One region of the Paenibacillus sp. FSL M8-0228 genome, then DNA from elsewhere that is predicted to be linked to it. Evidence: a T-box and tRNA genes for the amino acid it is inferred to sense, from the RefSeq annotation. Region 1 holds a T-box; the other regions hold tRNA genes.

Region 1 (4,256 bases):
GAAAGAAGTCGTTCCCTGTCTTCCATCAAAGAAGCTTTGGAAAACCGCAACCACTTGGTAGCTTACTTGGAGTACAATGACGCAGCTCTGGAAGGTAAATTCATTCGTTTGCCTGAGCGTGGCGAATTGTCCCAAGATATCGATGAAAAACAAATCGTCGAATTCTACAACCGCTAATCCCTGCATTAGCACCAAAAAGCACCCGAATTTATTCGGGTGCTTTTTTTATATTCCTTATGATCGAGCCTGAGAGTTTTATTCAATGGGGATGTATACTTTCATGCTCAAATGATCTGGATAGGAGGAATTCATCACGTCCGTAATTTCAAAATCTGGTCCCTCCCTCCGTTCAAAATTAGAATTAGGAAGCCATGTGCCATAGATAAAGTCTCGTATATTCTGAACCCGTCCATCTGAACCCGAAGCGTCAAACTCAGCATACTTCCCTGCTGGAATCTCCATATATATGAAACCCTCTGCCAGTTCATTTGACTCTTTTTCAACTGCCTCGCCCACCACAAATGAAAATGCACCATTGTCTTCAAATCGACAGGCAACCCCATATGACATTCCCGGTGCGATCTTGTTCGGGATACACATAAAATATTCATTGGCTCCAAAGTGCCCATAAAATCCTGGAATTTCTTTATAGTGCTGCTCATTATTCAGATTTGTTTTATATTCATACCCTATAATTTTGGTCGTTTCGAGCTGCAATATCACTGGCTTGTTCACATCCAAATCCCCCTTCGTATTTTTTTGATAATCCAGAAAATTAATTTTGCTTTGTCCAGGAAGCTCAATATCACTGTTACGATATTTCCCAGGGGTGATCCCAAAATTCTTTTCAAAAGCGCGGGTAAAGGCTTCTTGCGAGTTGTACTGAAACTCAATAGCAATGTCCAACACTTTTTGATTGGATTGTTTTAGCTGTTCAGCCGCCTCGGACAATCTTCTCCTTCTTATATACTGTTGAACCGTAAAACCCGAAATGGCCTGAAAAACCCGCTGGAAATGAAAAGCTGAAAAGCATGCCTGTGAAGCAATATCGGCAATTTTTAGATCCTCCCGGAGATTCAATTCAATAAACTCAATCGCACACTGAATTCGTTTAAAATAGTCCATATAATCCTTCCCCACACTCGTAATTGTTCTGATTATCGATCCTACACCCAAATTGTGCAACCCACGTTTTCATTATGTATAACTCTTCACCTACATGTTTGATTATTTGTGCTAAGTTTACCATGACTTTTCACTTGGCAGAAATAAAAAAGCAACGCTGAGATCGAGACAATCTCAGCGCTGCTTTTGAATATATTTTCATTATCCAAGCTTGATTTTAGCAAATTTCCGTTTACCTACCTGCACAATGTCGCCTTCCTTCGGCGTGTATGCTTCGTTCACATCGGTCCATTTCTCTTCGTTAATTTTGACCGAACCCTGCTGAATACTGCGCTTGGCTTCACCGTTAGATGCTGCAAAGCCCAGATGAGTCAGCAACTGGATCACACGAATGCCACCTTCTTCTAACTGATCAGCCGTCAAGGTGAACTCTTCAATATCGTCAGGCAGCGCGCGCTGCTGGAATACGGTCACAAAATGCTGCTTCGCTGCTTCCTCTGCTTCTTCACCATGGTACATGCGCACTAACGTTCCAGCCAGCTTCATTTTGGCATCACGTGGATGCACTGAGCCGTCCTTAACACCTTTCGCCAGCTCTGCCAACTCCTCGTTGTTGATATCCGTTGCAAGCTCAAAATATTTCAGCATCAGCTCATCAGGAACGGACATGGATTTTCCGTATATTTCGTTCGGCTCCTCATCAACACCAATGTAGTTCCCCAAGCTTTTACTCATCTTCTGAACTCCATCCAGCCCTTCAAGCAATGGTAAAGTAATAGTAGCCTGTGGCTCAACTCCGTATTCTTTTTGCAGGGTTCTACCCATCAGAAGATTAAACTTCTGATCCGTTCCCCCTAATTCAATATCGCTTTGGAGAGCCACGGAATCCATGCCCTGCATCAGCGGGTAAAAGAACTCATGGATGCTGATCGGCAATCCGTTTTGGTACCTTTTTGTAAAATCATCCCGTTCCAACATACGGGCAACCGTTACTTTGGCCGACAGGGTTACTACATCAGCAAAAGACATTGGCCCTAACCATTCGGAATTGTAAAATACCTTTGTTTTTTCAGGATCGAGAATTTTAAAAATTTGTTCCTTGTATGTTTGGGCATTGCGCTGTACATCTTCCTCAGTCAGTTGCTTACGAGTCTCCGATTTACCTGTCGGATCACCAATTCTGCCTGTAAAATCTCCGATAATCAGTTGTACTTGATGGCCTAATTCCTGGAACTGGCGCAGTTTGTGCATAACAACCGTATGTCCGATGTGAATGTCGGGAGCAGATGGATCAAGGCCCAGCTTAATTTTGAGCGGCTCGCCGCTAACGACCGATTTGATCACCTTACGCTTCAGCTCATCCTCCGGTACAATTTCCGCTACACCCCGCTGTATCACCTCTAGCTGTCGTTCTACCTCTACCTGTTGCTCCGGCTTCAATTCTTCCCACTTCATCCTGTATACCCCCTATTTTTCATCCAAAATATTACATATTAGACAAACCAAAAAGCCCCTTTCATCCCAAGGGACGAGAAGGAGCTACTCGCGTTACCACCCTAATTAAAGAAACGCATGTCAAAGACAGACATTTCTTTCACTTCATTCCTATAACGGGCCTACACCCGGTACTGGATTACTATGGTGCTTCGCAAACCTGCAAAAGCTTTCCATTCATCCAGACAGCTCCAGACGGTAATTCAAAGGAGGGACGCTACCGATTCACACCACCCATCGGCTCTCTGTACAACGTGAATCCGCCTTCTACTGAAGTCTTTCTCTGCTTTTCACGATATTTACTTTGACCTATTTATAACACACTGCTTTTATGTAGTCAACGACACCAAAAGACAGGCTTTTTAGCATATGGGTTCATTTTGTAATTTTATGCTATAATAATGGCTGTTATAAAGGAGGAAGACTTAATGGTTGAAGAAAAAAACAATGTATCAGAGCCAAAGCCTTCCCGCTTGCGGACAACCATGCGAAGGCTCGGCCGTGTCATAAAGTGGGTCGTCATCATCGGTTTTATGGGGGCACTATTTGCAGGAGGGGCGGCCGCCGGCTATGTTGCTTCTATTGTAAAAAGCGAACCCGTGCGTTCCAGATCCATGATCCTACAGGAAGTAGATAAGAATGCAATTACAGGCTTCGCTTATTTCAATGATGGCTCTCCCATCGGACAACTCCGGACAGAAGAAGATCGAAGACCTGTCACGTTTAAGGAGATTCCACAACTCGTCATTGACGCAGTCATTGCCATTGAAGATAATCATTTTTACGAGCATAAAGGTGTCGATCTATCGGGAACACTGCGTGCTGTGAAGCAAAAGGCGCTGCATGAATCCGTACAAACCGGGGGTAGTACCCTCACCCAGCAGCTTGCGCGTCGTGTCTTTTTAAATCTCGATCGCACGGATGATCGCAAGGTCAAAGAAATTTTGCTGTCTCTGCGCCTTGAGCGCTTCCTAAGCAAGCAACAAATTATTACGGCCTATCTTAATAAAGTACCTTTTGGTAACGGTTCAAGCGGTTACAACGTCTTTGGCATTAAAGCAGCGGCCAAAGGTATCTTTAATGAGAATGATCTGAACGAGCTTAATATAGCCCAGGCTGCCTATCTGGCAGGTTTGCCACAGCTTCCTTCTTCCTATTCTGCTTACAACGGTAAGGGTGAGTTTAATGAAGCTGGCTTTAAAAGAGCCATCAACCGCCAGCACCTGGTGCTCAGTCGAATGCTGGAGGAGAACAAAATCAATAAAGCACAGTATGATGAAGCGATGGCTTTTGATATCAAAAAATCTCTCGCACCACGTACTGTTAAGGCTTATAACACCTATCCATATCTTATGATAGAAACAGAACGACAAGCTGCGCAGGCACTCATGTCTGTCACCAATCCGGGTCAAGCAGCTAATGCCAGTGCAGATGCCAAAACCAAGGACGATAATGATTTGCTCAAAGAAGCTGAACAGCAGCTTCGCACAGGCGGTTATATGGTGTACACCACCATTGATAAGAGCGTATACAAATCTATGCGTCAAATTGCAGAAAATAAGAATAACTTCTCTGCCACTAGTAAAACCAAGGGTGACGAACAAGCAGCGGCTATTCTGATTCAGCATAAAACAGGC
Region 2 (4,256 bases), 1.1 Mb from region 1:
ACAATTGATATTGATAATCAATATCAATTGTGTTAAATGTGGCGCAATTTTGGAGGCGCTTTTCATGGGTTTGTTGTCATTGTCATAGGCCTCATGCTGTGTTTTGACTAGGGCACGTCCCGGAAATGGTTTTGAATACCGCTGATCAATCCTGCTTTGCGGGGGTTGAACAATGGAACCAATTCGGCAGCATCCGGATGGATCTGGTAACCGAAGCCAAGTCCAATACCGTTGCCTATGAACGTCATGGTACACCTGCCACAGACTGGGGTCGCTACCGTAAAAAGAGGACGAAGGTGGTGCTTGGCCGAGCTGTTTTAAAGCCGTATCGCCGCGTTTGAGTACGCTATCGTGAGCATGTATGGCAATGAATAATCCGTCAGTTACCTGTGGTGGATATGTTATGGGGCCAAAGAGTAACCAAAAACTGTGGTTATTGCTGGTGAATCCGAACAGGCGATGCTCCATTCTAGCCAGCACCGATCTAACACTGGAGGCGACCTAGATCATCGAACTTTATACCGCCCGGTTCAAAAACAAATGTACCTTCTGGGCGCTAAAGCAATCCATCGGCGGATTCAGCTACCACTTTTGTAGCAAATCCATTCCGAAGCTCAACCGGTATTTGAAAAAGGATCGGGTTCACCCTCTGGAGTTGTTGGAAGAGGAGAAAGCGTAACGGGACATCCGCCTAACTGTAAAGATGAGAATGGTAAACGATAACCGAAATGGATCCCTACGGAGCTTAAATAAAAGGAACCAAGAAAAGAGCCGAAATCTTGCTTCAGGAAGCCAGGAAGAATTATCATATGGAAGGACAAGCACTCGCGGTTGAAAACGAAGATATGCTGTAAGAGTAAAAGCGGCTACTCTATCCGGTAATCTGCCACTGGTGGACACGTTCTATGAGCTTCTGATTCGTATGAAGGAATAACAGGAATCCTATCGCTTATCTTCTGACAATTCTTATTGTCTTGAATACCTGGAGTATATTTATGTATATTTATGTAGATGTATTAGGGGTAAGCATGAAAGAAGTTCAGGAATGGTTAGGCCACAGCGATTATGCAACAACGGCAAATATTTATTCGCATCTGGAATACAACTCAAAGGTGTCTTCAACTCAAGCAATGAGTGGGGTACTAAAGCTCAAATAAAAAAAAGCTCACTAGAGAATGTCTCTAATGAACTCTTTTAGTTAATACCGGCGAGAGGACTCGAACCTCCACGGTTTCCCACTCGATTTTGAGTCGAGCGCGTCTGCCATTCCGCCACGCCGGCGTATTCAATTATGGAGGCGCCACCCAGATTTGAACTGGGGAATAAAGCTTTTGCAGAGCTTTGCCTTACCACTTGGCTATGGCGCCAGAGTATAACAAAGCGGACGACGGGAATCGAACCCGCGACCCTCGCCTTGGCAAGGCGATGCTCTACCGCTGAGCCACGTCCGCATAAAGATGGCTGGGGATATAGGATTTGAACCTATGCATGACGGAGTCAAAGTCCGTTGCCTTACCGCTTGGCTAATCCCCAATAAGTAAAGGGCGGCCGATGGGGCTTGAACCCACGAATGCCGGAGTCACAGTCCGGTGCGTTAACCACTTCGCCACGACCGCCGCAAGTAATGAATAATTGGCAGGGGCAGCAGGAATTGAACCCACACCAACGGTTTTGGAGACCGTTGTTCTACCTTTAAACTATGCCCCTATAAAACTGGTGGAGGATGATGGATTCGAACCACCGAACCCGTAAGGGAGCAGATTTACAGTCTGATGCGTTTGGCCACTTCGCTAATCCTCCAAAAATGGTGCCGGCGAGAGGACTTGAACCCCCAACCTACTGATTACAAGTCAGTTGCTCTACCAGTTGAGCTACACCGGCACATAAAATATTCAATTAAAAGTGGCTCGGGACGGAATCGAACCGCCGACACGAGGATTTTCAGTCCTCTGCTCTACCGACTGAGCTACCGAGCCTTAGAATAAGGCTCTTCATTACACGTTATAATACTAATGGCGGAACTGACGGGATTCGAACCCGCGATCTCCTGCGTGACAGGCAGGCATGTTAGGCCTCTACACCACAGTTCCATAATAATTTTTAATTGGTTGCGGGGGCAGGATTTGAACCTGCGACCTTCGGGTTATGAGCCCGACGAGCTACCGAACTGCTCCACCCCGCGACAATAATAAATATAAAATTTTCAAATGGTGGAGGCTGAGGGGCTCGAACCCCCGACCCTCTGCTTGTAAGGCAGATGCTCTCCCAGCTGAGCTAAGCCTCCACACCGAAACACTTTTCATATTATACCATAATAAACTTTTTATTGCAAGTTTTTTTATGATATTTTTATGACCCGTAGGGGATTCGAACCCCTGTTACCTCCGTGAAAGGGAGGTGTCTTAACCCCTTGACCAACGGGCCATACAATAAAATAATTATGGCGGAGAGAGAGGGATTCGAACCCTCGAGACGCTTTTGGCGCCTACACGATTTCCAATCGTGCTCCTTCGGCCAACTCGGACACCTCTCCATATGGCTCCCCGAACAGGACTCGAACCTGTGACAACTCGATTAACAGTCGAGTGCTCTACCAACTGAGCTATCAGGGAATATTAAGCATTTGTTTCAAGGTTACACCCTGAAAACTGGATCCGAAACTCATTTGCGTTTTATTTTTAGGATAAGCCCTCGACCGATTAGTATTGGTCAGCTCCATGCATTACTGCACTTCCACCCCCAACCTATCTACCTCGTCGTCTTCAAGGGGTCTTACATACTGGGAAATCTCATCTTGAGGGGGGCTTCACGCTTAGATGCTTTCAGCGCTTATCCCTTCCGTACATAGCTACCCAGCGGTGCTCCTGGCGGAACAACTGGTACACCAGCGGTACGTCCATCCCGGTCCTCTCGTACTAAGGACAGCTCCTCTCAAATTTCCTACGCCCACGACAGATAGGGACCGAACTGTCTCACGACGTTCTGAACCCAGCTCGCGTACCGCTTTAATGGGCGAACAGCCCAACCCTTGGGACCTACTTCAGCCCCAGGATGCGATGAGCCGACATCGAGGTGCCAAACCTCCCCGTCGATGTGGACTCTTGGGGGAGATAAGCCTGTTATCCCCAGGGTAGCTTTTATCCGTTGAGCGATGGCCCTTCCATGCGGTACCACCGGATCACTAAGCCCGACTTTCGTCCCTGCTCGACTTGTAGGTCTCGCAGTCAAGCTCCCTTCTGCCTTTGCACTCTTCGAATGATTTCCAACCATTCTGAGGGAACCTTGGGGCGCCTCCGTTACTCTTTAGGAGGCGACCGCCCCAGTCAAACTGCCCACCTGACACTGTCCTCGCACCGGATTACGGTACCAAGTTAGAACCTAGATACGATCAGGGTGGTATCCCAAGGATGCCTCCCCTCAAGCTGGCGCTCAAGGCTCAACGGCTCCCACCTATCCTGTACAGATCGTACCCAAATTCAATATCAAGCTGCAGTAAAGCTCCATGGGGTCTTTCCGTCTTGTCGCGGGTAACCTGCATCTTCACAGGTATTAAAATTTCACCGGATCTCTCGTTGAGACAGCGCCCAAGTCGTTACGCCATTCGTGCGGGTCAGAATTTACCTGACAAGGAATTTCGCTACCTTAGGACCGTTATAGTTACGGCCGCCGTTTACTGGGGCTTCGGTTCATAGCTTCGCTCTTGCGAGCTTACCACTCCCCTTAACCTTCCAGCACCGGGCAGGCGTCAGCCCGTATACTTCGCCTTGCGGCTTCGCACAGACCTGTGTTTTTGCTAAACAGTCGCTTGGGCCTTTTCACTGCGGCCCCCTCGGGCTATTCACCCTACCGAGGCACCCCTTCTCCCGAAGTTACGGGGTCATTTTGCCGAGTTCCTTAACGAGAGTTCTTCCGCGCGCCTTAGAATTCTCTTCTCGCCTACCTGTGTCGGTTTGCGGTACGGGCACCTTCTCCTGGCTAGAGGCTTTTCTTGGCAGTCTGAGATCATGACCTTCGCTACTACAATTTTCGCTCCCCATCACAGCCCAGCCTTAACGATGTGCGGATTTGCCTACACACCAGCCTCACTGCTTAGACGGACATCCATCCGTCCGCGTCACTACCCTACTGCGTCACCCCATCGCTCATAACGGATTACGGTGGTACAGGAATTTCGACCTGTTGTCCTTCGACTACGCCTATCGGCCTCGCCTTAGGTCCCGACTTACCCTGAGCGGACGAACCTTCCTCAGGAACCC
Region 3 (4,256 bases), 3.2 Mb from region 1:
TCTAACCCTTTACTGCAGCATGCCTTTGGTGAATCAACCGATAAACTGCTGAATGATCTGGAAATTTATATACCAGAATCCCCTTTTCTTCATGCGCTGCGTAACTCACTCCACCAATTATCCAATCTGAAATTTGCTCTAGATACGTCTTCCATCGTTGCTTTGACCGATCATCGAGGTATTATTCAGTACGTAAACGACAAGTTCTGTGAGATTTCGCAATACAGTCGTGAAGAGCTGATCGGTCAGGATCATCGTCTCATTAATTCAGGCTATCATACCCCCGCCTTCATGAAAAACCTGTGGACTACGATCCGTTCAGGTGAGGTATGGCAAGGAGAAATACGTAATCGTGCTAAAGATAACAGCTACTACTGGGTGAATACTACGATCGTTCCGTTTATGGACGAGGAAGGTAAACCCTATCAGTACTTAGCGATCCGCAATGAGGTCACTAAACTGAAGAGAGTAGAAGCTGAACTTCAGTCTATGATGACACAAGTCATGCAAATACAGGAAGAAGAACGTAAACGCTTTTCAAGAGAGCTGCATGATGGGATAGGGCAAAGCTTATTTTCACTTATTATCCAATTGGATAGCCAACTTGCCGAACAACCTAGTGCTACTCTGGAGAATCTCCGTTCGCAGGTGACCGACATCATCAAAGATGTTCGTGGTCTAGCGTGGGAACTTCGTCCCTCAGTTCTGGATGATCTGGGTGTCGTCCCAGCCATAAGAACCTATATTGAAAACTTCTGTTCTCATTACGGGATTGAGGTGCATTTTCAATGCAATCTACGTAAACGGGTTGATATTCGCAAGGAAATTGCAATTTATCGGATTGTACAAGAGGCATTAACGAATGTAGCCAAATACGCAGATGTAGCAGAGGCATATGTCGACGTTGAGGATCAAAATGAAATGATACAAGTGACCATTCGGGATAAAGGCATTGGATTCTCTGGAAAGTCCCAAGGAGAGGGAGTTGGATTGTTCAGTATGGAAGAACGAGCTAGAGGGGTAGGGGGATTTATGAGCATAACCTCTGCTCCAGACGAGGGAACCTCCATCCAGCTGACCATTCCCGTGTAAAAACTGTCCACTAGATCGGTTATCGGTGTATACCAGTTGCATGATCAGAACGATATACACCGATACCGAAGATTATGGATAATCAACACATTGTGGATTACATGAGGATAAATACAAAAAAAGAGAGAGCTCTGTCCCCAGACAGGCTCTCTTTATTTATAAGGTGTCACCACTGAGGCAACAAGAATCCGCTATAGCAAAAAGCGGGTGATGGGAATCGAACCCACGCTACCAGCTTGGAAGGCTGGAGTTCTACCATTGAACTACACCCGCAAAACAGTATCGGGATGACACGATTTGAACATGCGACCCCCTGGTCCCAAACCAGGTGCTCTACCAAGCTGAGCTACATCCCGACATTATACATTTTTTTAAGAAATGGCGCGCCCTGAGAGATTCGAACTCCCGGCCTTTTGATTCGTAGTCAAACGCTCTATCCAGCTGAGCTAAGGGCGCATATTAAATTCCATAATGAGTAGTCAAGGCGCCACCCAGATTTGAACTGGGGATGAAGCTTTTGCAGAGCTTTGCCTTACCACTTGGCTATGGCGCCGTATGGATAATGGAGCGGACGACGGGAATCGAACCCGCGACCCTCGCCTTGGCAAGGCGATGCTCTACCGCTGAGCCACGTCCGCAAAATATGGTGCGGTCGAGAGGACTCGAACCTCCACGGGGGGTTAGCCCACACGGACCTGAACCGTGCGCGTCTGCCAATTCCGCCACGACCGCAAAATAATTATAAATGGTGAGCCATGAAGGACTCGAACCTTCGACACCCTGATTAAAAGTCAGGTGCTCTACCAACTGAGCTAATGGCTCTTAATGGCTGGGGATATAGGATTTGAACCTATGCATGACGGAGTCAAAGTCCGTTGCCTTACCGCTTGGCTAATCCCCAATAAATTAAGAATAAAGGGCGGCCGATGGGGCTTGAACCCACGAATGCCGGAGTCACAGTCCGGTGCGTTAACCACTTCGCCACGACCGCCATATGATTATGAAAAGACTGGTGGAGGATGATGGATTCGAACCACCGAACCCGTAAGGGAGCAGATTTACAGTCTGATGCGTTTGGCCACTTCGCTAATCCTCCAAAATGGTGCCGGCGAGAGGACTTGAACCCCCAACCTACTGATTACAAGTCAGTTGCTCTACCAGTTGAGCTACACCGGCACATTACTCATTTCCCACTTGAAAGGTGGCTCGGGACGGAATCGAACCGCCGACACGAGGATTTTCAGTCCTCTGCTCTACCGACTGAGCTACCGAGCCATATTAAATTTTATTACTACATCATATAATCCGCACTATATATGCCAATTATATATGAAGCTAAAATGGCGGAACTGACGGGATTCGAACCCGCGATCTCCTGCGTGACAGGCAGGCATGTTAGGCCTCTACACCACAGTTCCAGAGGCATTTCCAATAGGAAATTAATTGCGGGGGCAGGATTTGAACCTACGACCTTCGGGTTATGAGCCCGACGAGCTACCGAACTGCTCCACCCCGCGACATTAAAAAGCATTTCTCAATTTTTCTTATGGTGGAGGCTGAGGGGATCGAACCCCCGACCCTCTGCTTGTAAGGCAGATGCTCTCCCAGCTGAGCTAAGCCTCCATATTATGACCCGTAGGGGATTCGAACCCCTGTTACCTCCGTGAAAGGGAGGTGTCTTAACCCCTTGACCAACGGGCCTTGCAAAATAAGTTCTGGTCTCAATAAATTTATGGCGGAGAGAGAGGGATTCGAACCCTCGCACCACTTTCGCAGTCTAACCCCTTAGCAGAGGGTCCCCTTATAGCCACTTGGGTATCTCTCCGAGTAGCGGCAGAGGGGATCGAACCCCCGACCTCACGGGTATGAACCGTACGCTCTAGCCAGCTGAGCTACGCCGCCACCTTAATATATAAAAGTCAGAAATATTCAAAATATGGCTCCCCGAACAGGACTCGAACCTGTGACAACTCGATTAACAGTCGAGTGCTCTACCAACTGAGCTATCAGGGAATATTGGTGGAGCCAAGCGGGATCGAACCGCTGACCTCCTGCGTGCAAGGCAGGCGCTCTCCCAGCTGAGCTATGGCCCCAATCTTTTTGTTATTCTAGAAGTGGTGGGCCTTAGTGGACTCGAACCACCGACCTCACCCTTATCAGGGGTGCGCTCTAACCAGCTGAGCTAAAGGCCCTAACATGTAAAAATTTATCATCCTCTAAAGGATATCGCTTGGCGACGTCCTACTCTCCCAGGACCCTGCGGTCCAAGTACCATCGGCGCTGGAGGGCTTAACGGTCGTGTTCGGGATGGGTACGTGTGGAACCCCTCCGCTATCGCCACCAAACATGAATTTGCTACGCAAATTCTTCCGTAAGGTTATTCGGTTCATCACTTATTGTGTGAATGAATAGCCATGCGCTTGTCGTATGTCACTTGTACATACCTTCAAGGTTACACCCTGAAAACTGGATCCGAAACTCATTGCGCTTTATCTTTAGGATAAGCCCTCGACCGATTAGTATTGGTCAGCTCCATGCATTACTGCACTTCCACCCCCAACCTATCTACCTCGTCGTCTTCAAGGGGTCTTACATACTGGGAAATCTCATCTTGAGGGGGGCTTCACGCTTAGATGCTTTCAGCGCTTATCCCTTCCGTACATAGCTACCCAGCGGTGCTCCTGGCGGAACAACTGGTACACCAGCGGTACGTCCATCCCGGTCCTCTCGTACTAAGGACAGCTCCTCTCAAATTTCCTACGCCCACGACAGATAGGGACCGAACTGTCTCACGACGTTCTGAACCCAGCTCGCGTACCGCTTTAATGGGCGAACAGCCCAACCCTTGGGACCTACTTCAGCCCCAGGATGCGATGAGCCGACATCGAGGTGCCAAACCTCCCCGTCGATGTGGACTCTTGGGGGAGATAAGCCTGTTATCCCCAGGGTAGCTTTTATCCGTTGAGCGATGGCCCTTCCATGCGGTACCACCGGATCACTAAGCCCGACTTTCGTCCCTGCTCGACTTGTAGGTCTCGCAGTCAAGCTCCCTTCTGCCTTTGCACTCTTCGAATGATTTCCAACCATTCTGAGGGAACCTTGGGGCGCCTCCGTTACTCTTTAGGAGGCGACCGCCCCAGTCAAACTGCCCACCTGACACTGTC

What was found. A T-box is a leader RNA that pairs with one kind of tRNA and senses whether it is charged. The one in region 1 lies ahead of tyrS (tyrosine--tRNA ligase), so its partner is inferred to be a tRNA-Tyr.
Region 2: it encodes a tRNA-Tyr, which carries the amino acid that the T-box ahead of tyrS (tyrosine--tRNA ligase) is inferred to sense. The anticodon was not compared.
Region 3: it encodes a tRNA-Tyr, which carries the amino acid that the T-box ahead of tyrS (tyrosine--tRNA ligase) is inferred to sense. The anticodon was not compared.

What each region holds. Positions count from the first base shown of each region.
Region 1 covers NZ_JBBOXA010000001.1:3,606,194-3,610,449, forward strand. The annotation lists gene rpsD (30S ribosomal protein S4) at 1-177, shown strand, start outside; gene MKY98_RS16070 (AraC family transcriptional regulator) at 256-1,125, opposite strand; gene tyrS (tyrosine--tRNA ligase) at 1,327-2,580, opposite strand; T-box leader at 2,647-2,912, opposite strand; gene MKY98_RS16080 (penicillin-binding protein 1A) at 3,048-4,256, shown strand, end outside.
Region 2 covers NZ_JBBOXA010000001.1:4,745,118-4,749,373, forward strand. The annotation lists gene MKY98_RS21485 (hypothetical protein) at 126-341, shown strand; gene MKY98_RS21490 (hypothetical protein) at 1,029-1,157, shown strand; tRNA gene MKY98_RS21495 (tRNA-Leu) at 1,203-1,281, opposite strand; tRNA gene MKY98_RS21500 (tRNA-Cys) at 1,293-1,367, opposite strand; tRNA gene MKY98_RS21505 (tRNA-Gly) at 1,380-1,451, opposite strand; tRNA gene MKY98_RS21510 (tRNA-Gln) at 1,459-1,533, opposite strand; tRNA gene MKY98_RS21515 (tRNA-His) at 1,544-1,616, opposite strand; tRNA gene MKY98_RS21520 (tRNA-Trp) at 1,634-1,707, opposite strand; tRNA gene MKY98_RS21525 (tRNA-Tyr) at 1,715-1,800, opposite strand; tRNA gene MKY98_RS21530 (tRNA-Thr) at 1,806-1,881, opposite strand; tRNA gene MKY98_RS21535 (tRNA-Phe) at 1,904-1,976, opposite strand; tRNA gene MKY98_RS21540 (tRNA-Asp) at 2,014-2,090, opposite strand; tRNA gene MKY98_RS21545 (tRNA-Met) at 2,106-2,182, opposite strand; tRNA gene MKY98_RS21550 (tRNA-Val) at 2,209-2,284, opposite strand; tRNA gene MKY98_RS21555 (tRNA-Glu) at 2,353-2,424, opposite strand; tRNA gene MKY98_RS21560 (tRNA-Ser) at 2,442-2,533, opposite strand; tRNA gene MKY98_RS21565 (tRNA-Asn) at 2,537-2,612, opposite strand; rRNA gene MKY98_RS21570 (23S ribosomal RNA) at 2,680-4,256, opposite strand, start outside.
Region 3 covers NZ_JBBOXA010000001.1:403,319-407,574, reverse strand. The annotation lists gene MKY98_RS01830 (PAS domain-containing sensor histidine kinase) at 1-1,092, shown strand, start outside; tRNA gene MKY98_RS01825 (tRNA-Gly) at 1,295-1,365, opposite strand; tRNA gene MKY98_RS01820 (tRNA-Pro) at 1,375-1,448, opposite strand; tRNA gene MKY98_RS01815 (tRNA-Arg) at 1,472-1,548, opposite strand; tRNA gene MKY98_RS01810 (tRNA-Cys) at 1,575-1,645, opposite strand; tRNA gene MKY98_RS01805 (tRNA-Gly) at 1,656-1,730, opposite strand; tRNA gene MKY98_RS01800 (tRNA-Leu) at 1,737-1,824, opposite strand; tRNA gene MKY98_RS01795 (tRNA-Lys) at 1,839-1,914, opposite strand; tRNA gene MKY98_RS01790 (tRNA-Gln) at 1,919-1,993, opposite strand; tRNA gene MKY98_RS01785 (tRNA-His) at 2,011-2,083, opposite strand; tRNA gene MKY98_RS01780 (tRNA-Tyr) at 2,103-2,188, opposite strand; tRNA gene MKY98_RS01775 (tRNA-Thr) at 2,193-2,268, opposite strand; tRNA gene MKY98_RS01770 (tRNA-Phe) at 2,295-2,367, opposite strand; tRNA gene MKY98_RS01765 (tRNA-Asp) at 2,434-2,510, opposite strand; tRNA gene MKY98_RS01760 (tRNA-Met) at 2,536-2,609, opposite strand; tRNA gene MKY98_RS01755 (tRNA-Val) at 2,640-2,715, opposite strand; tRNA gene MKY98_RS01750 (tRNA-Glu) at 2,722-2,793, opposite strand; tRNA gene MKY98_RS01745 (tRNA-Ser) at 2,826-2,917, opposite strand; tRNA gene MKY98_RS01740 (tRNA-Met) at 2,921-2,994, opposite strand; tRNA gene MKY98_RS01735 (tRNA-Asn) at 3,030-3,105, opposite strand; tRNA gene MKY98_RS01730 (tRNA-Ala) at 3,110-3,185, opposite strand; tRNA gene MKY98_RS01725 (tRNA-Ile) at 3,208-3,284, opposite strand; rRNA gene rrf (5S ribosomal RNA) at 3,321-3,437, opposite strand; rRNA gene MKY98_RS01715 (23S ribosomal RNA) at 3,589-4,256, opposite strand, start outside.